Flocculibacter collagenilyticus: one gene and its partners. The protein of the gene in region 1 interacts with the protein of each later gene in a pairwise test. Links are inferred from orthologs where the notes say so. Each region holds a gene or a part of one and is shown in the gene's direction. Other genes may lie near its edges.

The links.
Region 2: the proteins of aceE (region 1) and HUU81_RS17195 interact in binary tests that used the Escherichia coli proteins (3 or more experiments, as listed by UniProt). The link is inferred for Flocculibacter collagenilyticus from one-to-one orthologs.
Region 3: the proteins of aceE (region 1) and nth interact in binary tests that used the Escherichia coli proteins (3 or more experiments, as listed by UniProt). The link is inferred for Flocculibacter collagenilyticus from one-to-one orthologs.

What each region holds. Positions count from the first base shown.
Region 1 is NZ_CP059888.1:3,249,050-3,254,357, reverse strand. The notes cover bases 695-3,910. They hold aceE (pyruvate dehydrogenase (acetyl-transferring), homodimeric type), read left to right. Parts: upstream 695-1,040; coding sequence 1,041-3,710; downstream 3,711-3,910. Other genes in these bases: aceF (pyruvate dehydrogenase complex dihydrolipoyllysine-residue acetyltransferase), read left to right, coding at 3,722-3,910; pdhR (pyruvate dehydrogenase complex transcriptional repressor PdhR), read left to right, coding at 695-911. In the rest of the region: more of pdhR, read left to right, coding at 153-694; more of aceF, read left to right, coding at 3,911-5,308. UniProt on the Escherichia coli protein: Component of the pyruvate dehydrogenase (PDH) complex, that catalyzes the overall conversion of pyruvate to acetyl-CoA and CO(2).
Region 2 is NZ_CP059888.1:3,930,989-3,935,761, forward strand. Bases 1,127-3,807 are described here. They hold HUU81_RS17195 (DUF440 family protein), read left to right. Parts: upstream 1,127-2,141; coding sequence 2,142-2,474; downstream 2,475-3,807. Other genes in these bases: HUU81_RS17190 (M3 family metallopeptidase), read right to left, coding at 1,127-1,843; HUU81_RS17200 (HD domain-containing protein), read left to right, coding at 2,541-3,212; HUU81_RS17205 (hypothetical protein), read left to right, coding at 3,443-3,807. Outside these bases: more of HUU81_RS17190, read right to left, coding at 1-1,126; more of HUU81_RS17205, read left to right, coding at 3,808-4,021; HUU81_RS17210 (hypothetical protein), read left to right, coding at 4,031-4,573; HUU81_RS17215 (NUDIX domain-containing protein), read left to right, coding at 4,644-4,773. UniProt on the Escherichia coli protein: May act as a double-stranded DNA (dsDNA) mimic. Probably regulates the activity of a dsDNA-binding protein.
Region 3 is NZ_CP059888.1:1,549,584-1,554,444, reverse strand. The notes cover bases 1,290-4,058. They hold nth (endonuclease III), read left to right. Parts: upstream 1,290-2,228; coding sequence 2,229-2,888; downstream 2,889-4,058. Other genes in these bases: HUU81_RS06880 (GNAT family N-acetyltransferase), read right to left, coding at 3,878-4,058; HUU81_RS06885 (alpha/beta fold hydrolase), read right to left, coding at 2,999-3,868; HUU81_RS06895 (electron transport complex subunit E), read left to right, coding at 1,515-2,216; rsxG (electron transport complex subunit RsxG), read left to right, coding at 1,290-1,528. Outside these bases: electron transport complex subunit RsxD, read left to right, coding at 1-881; more of rsxG, read left to right, coding at 878-1,289; more of HUU81_RS06880, read right to left, coding at 4,059-4,387; HUU81_RS06875 (MerR family transcriptional regulator), read right to left, coding at 4,371-4,861. UniProt on the Escherichia coli protein: DNA repair enzyme that has both DNA N-glycosylase activity and AP-lyase activity. The DNA N-glycosylase activity releases various damaged pyrimidines from DNA by cleaving the N-glycosidic bond, leaving an AP (apurinic/apyrimidinic) site.

The sequences.
Region 1 (5,308 bases):
TTACTTAATATTGGTTTACTGTAAACAGGGATTTTGATAGTTTATCGGGCGAATTTTAAAAATGGTATTACCAATTTACCTTTTTGGTCTAAAGTTTATACTTTAAATCATTTTCCACACTGTTAACGTGTATAACGAGACTAGCTGATTAAATGACGTCATTAAAAATTAAAACGCCAAAATTGTCTGACATTATATTGCAGCAGTTAGAAAATATGATCCTTGAAGGTACGTTTTCGCCGGGGCAAAAGCTGCCCGCTGAGCGTGAATTGGCAAAGCAGTTTGAAGTGTCGCGCCCCTCATTACGTGAAGCAATACAAAAGCTAGAAGCAAAAGGTTTAGTCACGCGCAAACAAGGCGGTGGCACATATGTCAGCGAGCAGTTAGAAGGTGGCCTTACCGATCCCTTGTTTGAGCTTATTAGCAAGCATCCCGAGTCTCAATTTGATTTATTAGAGTTTCGTCATGCGCTTGAAGGTATTTCTGCTTATTATGCAGCCTTAAGAGGCACCGAATCAGACTTTAATGTTATTCAGCAGCGTTACCAAGCCATTGAGCAGTTGCCCGCTAATGCGGATGTAGCAACTGAATCGCAGCGTGTTTTTTCATTTTATTTAGCCATTGCTGAGGCTTCTCATAACGTGGTTCTTTTGCACTTAGTACGCGGTATGACAGGATTGTTAGAGAAAAACATCGAACAAAATTTAGCGGCCTTGCGTCAAAAGCAGGGGATCAGCGCACAAGTAAATCAACACAGAAAAACACTATTAGATGCCATTGTGGCAGGTGAGCCTGAGCTTGCCCGACATGCCTGCAATGAGCACTTAGCATTTATTGAAGAAACATTACTAAATATAGGTCGTGAAAATAGCCGTATTGAACGCTCGTTAAGAAGAGTAAGAAAAGGATAACTTACTTTAATCCTGCGTTACGGCAAATAATACTTATTAACCTAGTGAATTATTAGAAGTTTATACACTTGTTGACTATGGTTTAACACGGCAGAGCAAGAATACTAAAACATAGAAAAGGTAGATCACATGTCAGATAATTTTTCAAACGACATCGATCCGCAAGAAACGCAAGACTGGCTCGATGCGTTAGAAGCGATTATTGAAGAAGATGGAAAAGAGCGCGGTCATTATGTATTGGAAGCGTTAATTGATAAAGCGCGCCGCAGTGGTGCGCATTTGCCATATAAAGCCACCACCGCTTACTTGAACACTATTCCTGCTGGGCAAGAACCACCAATGCCGGGCGATCAGTCAATCGAAGCAAAAATTCGTGCGGCTATTCGTTGGAATGCATTAGCCATGGTTATTCGTGGCTCTAAAAAAGACTTAGAGTTAGGTGGTCATATTTCATCGTTCGCATCGTCTGCCATGCTGTACGATGTAGGTTTCAACCACTTCTTCAAAGCGGCTAACGGCGACTTTGATGGCGACTACTTGTATATTCAAGGGCATGTTTCTCCGGGGATTTACTCTCGTGCCTTCTTAGAAGGACGTTTATCGGAAGAGCAGTTAGACAGCTTCCGTCAAGAAGCGAACGGAGATGGACTATCATCTTATCCGCACCCTAAACTGATGCCTGATTTCTGGCAGTTTCCTACCGTTTCAATGGGCTTAGGTCCAATTAAAGCCATTTACCAAGCACGTTTTTTAAAGTACTTAACAGACCGTGGTATTAAAGACTGTTCAGAGCAACGTGTTTATTGCTTCATGGGCGATGGTGAATGTGATGAACCAGAATCATTAGGTGCAATTGGCTTAGCGGCACGTGAAGGCCTAGATAATTTAACCTTTGTGATTAACTGTAATTTACAACGTTTAGACGGTCCTGTGCGTGGTAACGGCAAAATCATTCAGGAGTTAGAAGGCACATTCCGTGGTGCTGGTTGGGAAGTTATTAAAGTTATTTGGGGTTCATACTGGGATCCGTTAATTGCTCGTGATACTTCAGGCAAGTTGCTACAAGTAATGGAAGAAACCGTAGACGGTGAATACCAAAATTATAAAGCCAAAGGCGGTAAGTTTACGCGTGATAACTTCTTTGCGAAGTATCCAGAAACTAAAGCCATGGTTGCAAACATGTCTGATGAAGACATTTGGCGCTTAAATCGTGGTGGTCACGACCCTGTAAAAGTATACGCAGCATACGATAAAGCCTGTAAAACAAAAGGCCGCCCACAAGTTATTTTAGCTAAAACGGTAAAAGGCTATGGCATGGGCGCAGCAGGTGAAGGTAAGAACATTGCGCACCAAGTTAAGAAAATGGACATTGATGCCATTAAACACTTCCGCGACCGCTTTAATATTCCAATTAAAGATGAAGATTTGGCGGATATGCCTTATTACCAGTTCCCTGAAGACAGCGAAGAAGCAAAATACATGCATGCGCGCCGTAACGAATTAGGTGGTTATTTACCTAAGCGACGCCGCAACACAGATATTGAGCTAGACATTCCAAGCTTAAAAGCATTGGAAGCCGTAACGAAAGGGTCGGGCGAGCGTGAAATATCAACCACCATGGCATTTGGTCGTGTATTAACCGCTTTGATTAAAGACAAGCAAATTGGCAAACGCATTGTGCCAATTATTCCTGATGAAGCGCGTACTTTTGGTTTAGAAGGCTTATTCCGTCAAGTTGGTATTTATGCACATGAAGGGCAAAAATACACACCACAAGATGCCGACCAAGTAGCTTACTACCGTGAAGATAAAACGGGGCAAGTATTACAAGAAGGTATCAATGAGTTAGGCGCAATGGCTGATTGGGTAGCAGCGGCAACGTCATACTCAAATACTAACCAGCCGATGATCCCATTCTACATTTATTACTCAATGTTTGGCTTCCAACGTGTGGGTGATTTGGTATGGGCTGCTGGTGATAGCCAAGCAAGAGGTTTCTTAATTGGTGGTACTGCTGGTAGAACGACACTAAATGGTGAAGGATTGCAGCATCAGGATGGCCACAGCCATTCTCATTTTGGCACAGTACCAAATTGCTTAACTTACGATCCTACTTACGGCTATGAAGTGGCAGTGATTGTGCAAGATGGTTTGCGCCGTATGTATGGCGATCAAGAGAATATCTTCTACTACCTAACTATTATGAACGAAAACTACGTACAGCCTGCTATGCCAGAAGGTGTTGAAGAAGGTATTTTACGTGGTATGTACTTGTTAGATACTGTGAAAGCGAAAAAAGCGAAAGCAGAAGTGCAGTTAATGGGCTCTGGCACTATCTTATTACAAGTTAGAGAAGCGGCTCGAATACTAGCAGAAGACTATAACGTTTCATCTAATGTATACAGCGTAACCTCGTTTAATGAATTAATGCGCGATGGTTATGATGTAGACCGCCACAATATGCTTAATCCAGAGCAAGATCGCAAAGAAGCGTACGTGACTGAAGTACTGAATGGTACTAAAGGCCCTGCGATTGCAGCGACAGACTACATTAAGTCATATGCTGATCAAATTCGTGCTTGGGTACCTACCGATTATAAAGTGTTAGGTACTGACGGTTTCGGCCGCTCTGACAGCCGCAGTAATTTACGTCACCATTTTGAAGTTGATCACAAGTACATTGTGGTTGCAGCCCTTAGCGAATTAGCAAAACGTGGTGAAGTAGACGCTAAAGTAGTAACGCAAGCAATAGACGCGTTTTCGATTGACCCTGACAAGCTAAACCCACTGTACGCGTAATAGGAGCAAAAATGGCAAATTTAAATGAAATTTTAGTTCCTGACGTAGGCGGCGATGAAGTTGAAGTCATTGAGCTTTGTGTGAATGTTGGGGATAAAGTCGCAGCGGAAGACTCGTTAATTACGGTTGAAAGCGATAAAGCGTCAATGGACATTCCTGCTCCACAGGCGGGAACAGTAAAAGAAATTAAAGTCGCGGTTGGCGATAAAGTGTCTGAAGGATCGCTAATTGTGATGCTTGAGGCGTCTGCTGATGACTCTGCTAGTGAAAAGTCGGCAACCGAGAGTGACAGTGCGAAAGAGGCTCAGGCTAGCAATCAAGCAGCTGCTGAATCGGCAAACACTTCATCGACTCAATCTTCGTCGAACACAAGCACCACAATTGAAGTAACAGTGCCAGACATAGGCACCGACGGTGAAGTTGATGTGATTGACGTACTGGTAAGCGAAGGCGATAGCGTTAATAAAGAAGACGGCCTAATCACATTAGAAACCGACAAAGCAACAATGGATGTGCCTTGCCCTGAAAGTGGCGTGGTTAAATCATTAAAAGTGGCAGCAGGTGATAAAGTAAGCCAAGGCTCATTAGTACTTATTTTGGCGACTGAAGGTGGTGTAGGCGAACAATCTGCTGAATCTTCTCAGTCTGCGGCTGCAACAAATGGTCAACAAGAATCGTCAACAAGCGGTCAAGAGCAAGTTGACCAAGAACCCAGTGGTGAAGCGCAAGTACAAGCGGTAGAAGTACCAGACATTGGTACAGAAGGCGAAGTTGATATTATTGACGTTTTAGTCGCTGTGGGTGATACGGTTGAAGCTGAGCAAGGGTTAATTACCCTTGAAACCGATAAAGCGACTATGGACGTGCCGTCTCCGTTTGCTGGAAAAGTAACGGAGGTTAAGGTTTCTACAGGCGGTAAAGTTGCCATGGGCGATGTTATCGTAATGATTGAATCTGCAAGCCAAAGTGGTGGAGCTAAAGCAAGTCAGCAAAATGCTGAGCAAAGCACAGGAAAAAGCACCGAGCAAGCTAGCAGCCAGCCGCAAGCATCAAAAGCGCAACCGTCAGCACAAAAAGCGCCACCTGTTCCGCATCACCCTTCAGCGGGCGAGCGTCAAGCGGGTGGCTTAGTGAATGCTACACCATCAGTACGCAGAATTGCCCGCGAATTCGGGGTAGATCTTACTAAAGTTAAAGGCACAGGCCGCAAAGGACGTATTCTTAAGGAAGACGTGCAAGCTTATGTTAAGTACGAATTATCAAGACCTAAAGCAACGGCTGCGTCAAATGTCAGCGCAAGTGGCGGTGGCCTTCAGGTTATTGCTCAGCCAAAAGTCGATTTTGCAAAGTTTGGTGAAGTTGAAAAGGTTGCATTAACGCGCATTCAGAAAATATCTGGTCCTAACTTACATCGCAACTGGGTTACTATCCCACATGTAACGCAATTTGATGAAGCAGATATCACAGATGTTGAAGCATTCCGTAAAGAGCAAAATGCGTTACTGGCCAAACAAAAAGCCGACTTAAAAATTACGCCACTTGTTTTCATTATGAAAGCCTGTGCAAATGCGCTACTGACTTATCCTGTGTTTAACTCT
Region 2 (4,773 bases), 680 kb from region 1 along the record:
TTAAATCGGTTGTTTCAAGTGTATGCCAGTATAAATCTAAATACGCTGCGGCTAAATATTCAGTGGTGCCAAAGCCTTGGTTAAATTGTGCAGCAGCTTGAATTTTTTCAATCATGGCTTGTGGGATCACTTCACCGGTTTGGTAGTGTTTTGCAAATTTTGCTAGCACTTGTGGTTCTGTCATCCAGTTTTCCATTACTTGTGACGGGTACTCAACAAAGTCACGTGGTACTGCTGTGCCAGTTTGAGATTCGTACACACCATCAGACAATAAGCCATGTAAGGCATGACCAAACTCATGGAACAATGTGCTTGCTTGATCAAAGGTAAGTAACGATGGCTGATCAGCGGTTGGGCGAGGGTAGTTTAGTACGTTAACAATAATAGGTTTGATATTTTTACCATCAACTTTATGTTGTTTACGGTATGCATTCATCCATGCGCCTGCACGTTTGCTGTCACGCACATAATGATCGGTTAAAAAGATACCTAATAAAGAGCCGTCTTTGTCGAATACTTCAAAGGTACGCACATCGTCATGGTATTTCGGTAAGTCATGACGCTCTTTTACTGTTAAGCCGAATAATTGGTTAACCGTATAAAATACGCCATCTAAAGTGGCTTCCAGTGAGAAGTAAGGACGAGTAAGTTCTTCGTCTAAATCGTATTTAGCTTTACGGATTTTTTCAGCGTAGTACCAGTGGTCCCATGCTGCAATGGTAATGTTGTCACCTTGTTTGTTAGCCAATGCTTGCATGTCTTTCACTTCAGCTTTGGCACGTGCAATGGCAGCTGGCCATACTTTATTTAACAATGCATAAGCATTTTCAGGTGTTTTAGCTGTGCGTTCTTCTAACACATAATGCGCGTGGGTTTTATAACCGAGTAACTGGGCTTTTTCAGCACGTAATGCGGCCATTTTGGCAACAATTTCTTTATTGTCGAACTCATTATCATTGTTTGCTACGTTGGTGTACGCTTCAAACATTTGCTGGCGTAGCTCACGATTATCGGCGTAAGTAACGAATGGTGTGAAGCTAGGTCGGCTAGTTGTAAATACCCACTTACCTTCTAATCCTTGCTTTTTAGCGGTGTCGGCGGCAGCAGCAATCACGCTGTCTGACAATCCAGCTAAGTCTTCTTTCTTATCGATCACTAATTTGAAGTTTTGTACTTCTTTTAAGGCATTTTCACCAAACTCTATCGACAGCTTACTAAGCTGTTCATTTAAGCTACGCAATGTTGTTTTTTGAGTGTCGTTTAAGTTGGCACCATTACGCGTAAAGCTAATGTAATTGTCTTTCAATAACTTAGCTTGAGCAGTGTTTAAATTTAACCTTTCTTGGTTGTCATAAACCGACTTTACACGCGCAAAGAGTTTAGCGTTTAAATTAATATCATCGCTGTGTGAAGACAGTAATGGAGACATTTCTTTTGATAACGCCTGCATTTCATCACTGGTATTGGCAGACGTTAGGTTATAAAACACATACTCAACTTTACTTAATAACTGACCAGCGCGCTCCATTGCTACAATCGTATTTTCAAACGTGGCTGGCGCGGTATTATTGGCAATTTGTTCAATCTCTGCTTTATGCTCGGCAATGCCTTTCATAAACGCAGGCTTGTAATGTGCCAGTTTAATTTTTTCAAATGGAGGGATGCCGTACGGTGTTTGATAATCGCTAAAAAATGGGTTGCTGATGCTCACTTCTGATAGTGTTTTGCTTGACGAAGCACTTGCAGGTGTTTCTGTTGATGTCGTTATTGTTTGTGCGGCATCATCACCACAACCCGCAAGTAGTAATGCAGCTGCAACTGCAGAAATAGAAAGTTTTTTCATGTAATTCTCTGTAAATTTTATCATCATTTTTTTGGTTAGCGCACATTGGCGCTAGGCCTAACGGCATACCAAAATAGTTGTACAGGTACGGTGTTAGATATTTTATTGCAGGATATGGTGTAGCAACGAACGCACAAGCCATAACGACTGACTTTATTATTTGAGCTTCTTGTTACCATATTTTATTAGTGGCAACCAGTTATTTGCGATAACTAACAATTTTTTGCTGTAAATGGTCAACAACTCGGCGTTGGCTCGGTTACAATAGCGCTACTCTCAATCATTAAAAGGCTTACGCATGTTATCCATTGAACAGGTTTCCGAACTCGCCGAAGATATTTTTTATGAATTAGCAGAAGATAATTTAAGTGCTGAGAAGCTCGATGAATTTGATCAACAAGCGGAACAAATTGGTTTTGTTGAAGCGCGCGATCCACAGGAAGCTATTTGGTTAGCCTCATTGGATTTTGTGCCTGATCCAGAAGACTACGCCGAGGTAATTATTGGCCTAAATCGTTCAATCGCAGCTGATGTTAATCAGCAAGAAGTGTTTGCTAGAATTCTGATCAGTAAAGATGAAGATGATAAATTTTGTCATATTTTATGGCCTGAAAAGCCTGCTGAACACTAGATTAAAAGGCCACAGCGTTTACTTGATATTGTCGTTATTATTACTTTCTTTAGAAGACATTAGTTTATGCCAGATAACACCACAGGATTAACCTCTTATACGTCCAAATACGAAGCTCATTTCTATCAATACATGAGTGAACGGATTAGCACCGATCCCGCTCATGATATAAATCATGTGATGCGGGTGGTGGCTAATGCAAAATCGATAGCGGCAAAAGAGTCCCTTAACCACCCTTGTAACATCGAAGTTGTTATTGCCGGGGCATGGTTACATGATTGCATCACGTTACCTAAAAACCATCCAGACAGGGCGCAAGCCTCTACGTTAGCAGCACAAGAAGCAAAACGATTTCTAAGTAGTATTGATTATCCACCAGCGTGGATTGATGAGGTATGCCATGCCGTAGAAGCGCACAGTTTCAGTGCAGGCATTTCTGCAACATCGCTTGAAGCTAAAATAGTACAGGATGCTGACCGATTAGACGGGCTAGGTGCAATAGGTATTGTGCGTTGTTTTATTACTGGCGCATCATTCGGCGCAAGTTTTTACAATCAAGACGACCCGTTTTGTCATACCCGATCACCACAAGACAAGCAATTTAGCGTTGACCACTTTTATGTAAAATTATTTAAACTTGCAGAGTTAATGCAAACCACAGGCGCAAAACAAGAAGCACGACAAAGAATAGAGTATATGAAAGGCTTTTTAGCGCAGTTGGAGGTTGAGATAAATTAACTTATTGATAGAAAAGAATATATCCGAATATTAAATAATTCATGTTATTGAAGCTCTCACATTAATTGTAAACTAGCAGTAATTTTAGTTTGAATTTATCTTAGCAAACTATACAATTCTCGCCGTCAAAAAAGACAACTCATATTGATAGTAATCGAAATGGAATTCAATTATTTTGCACTATTGTTCCATTTCACTATCACTTTAAATTTAAGTAGTAGAGAACAATAATGAAAAACCTATTAAAACCAGTTTTGGTGATAGCGACGTTATTTGTAACGGGATGTGCGCATCAAATTCAAATAAGTCCAAATTTAACTCAACTAGAAGAGTCAGAGAATAAAAGTGATGCTGTAGTTGGGTATTATATTGCTAAGGAAGAAAAAAATCGCAAGGTGGTAACACCAGGCGGTGGCGGTGATAAAATTACATATACACCGTATAAAGATACGGAAGCAGCTTTACATAAAGTACTTTCAGGTAAGTTCAAAAATGTTTGGACAGTTGCTTCATTAGATGACAAAAAGTTTATTGAAGAACAAAACATCTCCCTTATTTTTATTCCAAAAATTGTTACAGATTCAAGCTCAAAAAGCTTAATGACTTGGCCTGCGACTGACTTCACTTTTAATCTTACGATTAAGGCGCTCGATAAAGCTGGTAATTTAGTTTGGGATAAAACGGTAACTGGTAAAGGTCACGCAGAATTCAAAGAGTTTGTTAAAGATTTCGGCCTTTCAGCTCATAGAGCTTCAGAAGAAGCATTTAAGAAATTGGCAGTAGAATTAAATAACAGCGCTAAGCTATAAGGATAAAAAATGAGAATTTTAATTATATTAGCAAGTGTGTTATTGAGTGCTTGTACCGTTGTTGCACCTAATTATCAGGTTTCGTTAGATAATACTCAGAAGTTGAAGTTAGCCTCTCTAAATAAAATGGATGTTGGTACTATTAAAGATTCAAAAAAAGTTAATAAGCTTTCTTTAAGAGGATCTTCTTTTGTTTCTCCAATTGAAAAGTCTTTCGGAAAGTACTTAGAAAGTGCTTTGAAGCAAGAATTAGAACAAGCTAAGCTTTATTCAAGCGTATCTAATATTCAAGTAGAAGGCGTACTTTTAAAGAATAATATTGATATTTCAGGCTTCTCTATTGGAGAAGGTGATATGACAGTAAAGTTTACGGTTAAGCAAGACGAAAAAGTAACTTATCAAAAAACACTTAGTGCTAAGCACGAATGGGACTCTTCTTTTGTTGGAGCGGTAGCTATACCTAACGGGCAAATTAATTATCCTGTGATTATCCAGAAGCTTTTAGGTGAGTTGTTCACAGACCCTGAATTTATAGCCGCTACACAGGCATAAGCTAAAAAAGGCCTTAATATTTATTAAGGCCTTTTTTAATTATTAATATAAAGTACTTGGAGCCTATTAAATGCACTCTAATAACACCCTTGCTGCAACCCCAAACATTTACCAAGGTATTCAAGTATTAGCTGATAAGTTACCTACCGATGTTGCAGAATTTAAGCTGCAGCTGGTGGCTTCATTACTTGATTGGCAAC
Region 3 (4,861 bases), 1.7 Mb from region 1 along the record:
AAGCCATTACCCCAAGATTAACGGATTACAGTGCCATATTAACTGGTGTGCTTATCGGCTTGAGTGTGCCTTCATTTGCTCCTTGGTGGATTTCTTTTCTTGGCGCAGCATTTGCCATCATTATCGTAAAGCAACTATACGGTGGAATTGGCTTTAACCTATTCAACCCTGCTATGGCCGCCTACGTTATGTTGCTTATTTCATTTCCTTTACAAATGACATCATGGTTGCCACCAGTCTCATTAATGCAATACGAACTAACTATCGTAGACGCCTTTTATGCCATATTTACAGGATTTTCTAGCGCAGGTTATAGCATAGAGCAACTTCGTTTAGGCGTTGACGGAATAACGATGGCAACTCCGCTGGATACATTAAAAACAGATTTAACGATAGGCATGACAACAACAGAAAGTATGGCTAGTCCTGTCTTTTCGCTAGACTCAGGCTTAGGCTTGAGTGGGCTTGGTTGGGAATGGATTAATCTCGCCTTTTTTGCAGGCGGTATGTTTCTTATTTTCACTAAAACGATTAATTGGCATATACCAGCAGGCTTTTTAAGCGGCCTGTTTGGTTGCGCGCTTATTGGTTTCTTAATTTCACCTGATACTGTGGCGTCTCCCACGTTTCATATATTCAGTGGTGCTGCAATGTTTGGCGCTTTCTTCATTGCCACAGATCCTGTTTCAGCTTCTACAACCAATAAAGGTCGAGTTATTTTTGGCCTGCTAATCGGTTGTTTAATTTATTTTATCCGTGTTTTTGGCGGTTATCCTGACGCCATCGCTTTTGCTGTGTTGTTGGCCAATATGTGCGTACCGCTAATTGACTATTACACACGACCTACAACCTACGGACATGTTAAGGAAGTGTCTAAATGACCAAATCAATGCAAAAAAATGGTCTGTTATTAGCTATCTTTGCCGTTATTTGTACTGGATTAGTTGCAATAACTCATACACTTACCAAAGATAGAATTGCTGCACAACAACAATCCGAACTACAAAAAAGCATCACTGATGTTGTCAGCAAAGATTTATACAATAATAATTTATTTGATGATTGCATCTCTGTCACATCGCCTGAATTTTTGGGCAATGACCAGATTAAACAAGTTTATCGTGGGCGTGTGAATGGCGAGCCAGCTGTGCTGGCTATTGAAAGCACGGCACCCAATGGCTACAGCGGAAGCATCGAACTCCTTACAGGCTTCAATATAAATAACGAGATCACCGGCGTAAGGGTTATCAACCACAAAGAAACCCCAGGGCTTGGTGATAAAGTAGAAATCAAAAAATCTGACTGGATTACATCATTTAACGGTCTAAAAGTTGAAGGTGAAGATGACACACGCTGGGCAGTAAGAAAAGACGGTGGTATGTTCGACCAATTTACAGGTGCCACAATAACGCCACGCGCTGTTGTAACAGCAGTAAAAAATACTGCACTTTATTACCAGAATAATAAAAAAGCACTTTTTGCACCAACTCAACAAAATTGCCGTGGTGAATTAAATGAACGAGATTAAAAATGTCAGCCTGCAAGGCTTGTGGCTTAATAACCCCGCATTAGTTCAGCTTCTTGGTTTATGCCCTCTATTAGCGGTTACTGCAACCGTAACAAATGCATTAGGCTTAGGCATTGCCACGTTACTGGTGCTTGTCGCATCTAACCTTACTGTATCCTTGGTAAAAAATTGGGTAACCAAAGAAATCCGCATTCCTGTATTTGTAATGATTATTGCCGCTTTTGTAACATCAGTTGAATTGTTAATGAGCGCATTCACGTATGGTCTTTACCAATCATTAGGTATTTTTATTCCTCTTATCGTAACTAACTGCGCAATTATTGGCCGCGCAGAAGCCTTTGCTTCAAAAAACAGTGCACCACTTGCAGCGTTAGATGGGCTGATGATGGGCCTTGGCTTTACGCTAGTTTTGGTTGTCTTGGGGGCATTTAGAGAAATACTAGGACAGGGCACATTGTTTGATGGCGCAGAGCTACTACTTGGCGAATGGGCGGCATCACTTAGAATAGAGCTATTTACGTCTGATACCAGCTTTTTGTTAGCAATTTTGCCACCAGGCGCCTTTATAGGAATGGGGCTGCTTATTGCTGCTAAGAATATTATTGACGCGCAATTAAACGAGCGTAAAAAACAACTTGAGCCTGTTAAAACAATTGAACGCGCTCGCGTTACAAACATTACTAGTTAAACAATAAGTATTATGAATAAAGAAAAACGTAGAGAAATATTAGAACGTTTACGCGCAGATAATCCTAATCCAACTACAGAGCTAGAATACACCACCCCTTTCGAATTGCTTATTGCCGTATTATTATCTGCACAAGCAACTGATGTTGGCGTGAATAAAGCCACAAGAAAACTATATCCAGTTGCAAATACACCTGAAGCCATTCTTGCTTTAGGTGTAGATGGCTTGAAAGAATATATTAAAACCATCGGGCTATTTAACGCCAAAGCTGAAAATACCATTAAAACCTGCAAAATTTTAATAGAAAAACACAATTCGCAAGTGCCTGAAGACCGCGCCGCTCTGGAAGCCCTGCCCGGCGTAGGCAGAAAAACCGCTAATGTTGTACTTAATACTGCTTTCGGCTGGCTAAAAGATAATGAAGGTAGATACTTTCTCGCCGTTGATACTCATATCCAACGCCTTGCCAACCGAACTGGCTACGCAAAAGGTAAAACGGTTGAGCAAACAGAACAAGCCATCATAAAGAACACGCCAAACAAGACAGAGTTCATGTTTAACCTGCATCACTGGTTTATCTTGCATGGTCGATATACTTGTACAGCACGTAAACCTAAATGCGGTTCTTGTATCATAGAAGATCTTTGTGAGTTTAAAGATAAAACTGAATAAACGACAGCTTAGAGCGATCAAGAGACAGTCATAATACTCCTGGGTCGCTTCTTAAGAATACGTTCACTTTAGCTTAAGAAATTTTGTTAAAGTGAACTTAATCGAACAACCTATTTAATAGACTTGACCGCCTCCAAAAGAACTTTATTAAACTCATCAGGTTTTTCTAGCATCGGAAAGTGTCCTGAGTCCTCAATGAAGTAAATGCTGTAATCTTTGATATGCTTTTTATTCTCTGCCGAGTCTGTCGGCCATAATCGAGCATTCACTAGTACAACAGGCACTGTTATACTCTTATAGATGCGATATGACTCACCACTTACATATTGGCCTAAATAATTACGAAATTGATTAATCGCAATATCTTTTGGTGCTGAAGCCATATCTTCTCCAACCCAATAGAGTAACTCAGGTTCAGTGTTCGTAGGCAATGAATCTTTTACAAATGCGTTGATTCCCGCCTGAAAATCGTCTTCAAAAGGCTTCGTCATTAGGTCTAGATCAGCTTGAGATAACTTTAAGGCTACATTTTGTGAAGTATCAACACCAATAATCCCCTTAACTTTATTCGGCATTAACTTAGCCGCTTCAGCTATAACTCCCCCCGCCATTGAGTGCCCAATCAATATGGCAGAATCTATACCTTCTTTTTCTATGACTGCTTTAATGTCATTTGCGAAAGCTAGCATGGTATATTCATTTCGATTGAAAGACGAATTACCATGCCCTGCTAAATCAATTGTAACAACCTGATGTTCGGCTGAAAAATAACTAATTTGATTGTGCCAGAGCCGACTGTCTAGACTCCAACCATGTACAAACATTAATGCTGTTTTCCCATTCCCATTAACGCTATATGCAATTTTTTCATCATCATTTGATATAGCTATGCCAAATTTAGATGTTTGGCTCCCTAAAGCGCTGGCGCTATTTAATGATATGCAAATTAGAAAAATAATAGTAAGTGTAAAATGTTTCATCTTTATCTCTTAATTGTCAAAAAAAGCAGAGTGGTAAGCTACTTCACCAGTTGGAACGTTATTAGATAGCGATAGCGCTAAAAAATACTCTGACGGAACATCAGGCAATGTAAGTTCTGGCTGTGACAAAAAGCCAAATCGACCGTAATACTCTGGTTCTCCGAGTAACACCAGTCCTTCAATGCCTTTAGACTGAAGTTGTGATATCCCCTCTTGAATAAGTGCACTACCAATACCTTCACCTTGACGGTTTGGCATTACAGAAACAGGCCCTAATCCCAGCCAAAGTGACTCCTCGCCATCAATTAAAACCGGTGAAAAGGCGATATGACCAATGAGTCCAGTTTCATCTTCATACACCAGAGAGAGTGATAATGCGTTTGTATCCCGTAATTTGTTTACGATTAGGTGCTCAGTTGGTGTAGCCCCAGATTCATGGTGCGGGTGGTTCATAAAAGCTCGGTAAATTAGAGATTCTATTTTTTTAATGTCTGTGTGGTTCTCATGTCTTACTTTCATGTTTTGTTCCTATGTTCTTAAGTACAAATACTTGGTAACCATACTGGCCTAAGTATTTTTCGTGTATCTGGACTTCTTTTCGTAAGTCATTTAATGAATTTGAAGTAAGACCTTCACCCGTGAGCTGAGTAATTCTTTGCTTCAATGGTTCTAGGTAGTTACGCCAAGACTGTTCGCTCTGTGTAAAGTGCTCGACTACTTCATAACCGGCTTTCATCATCTCTTTAGCTCGTTGTTCAATGGTCGACATTTTTGGATAGTTTTCTTGCCAAAACTCTATGGGTTCGACATCGCGTTTATTAGTCAACCAAACCAAATCACTCATAACTAAGTAGCCATTATTCTTAATAAATGACTTCCAACTTTTGAGCGCCTGCTTTACTCCCATGATATAAGCACTACCTTCTGACCAGATAACATCAAATTGCTCCAAGGCAAATGGCATCGCCTCCATACTGGCACAAATCGTTGTCA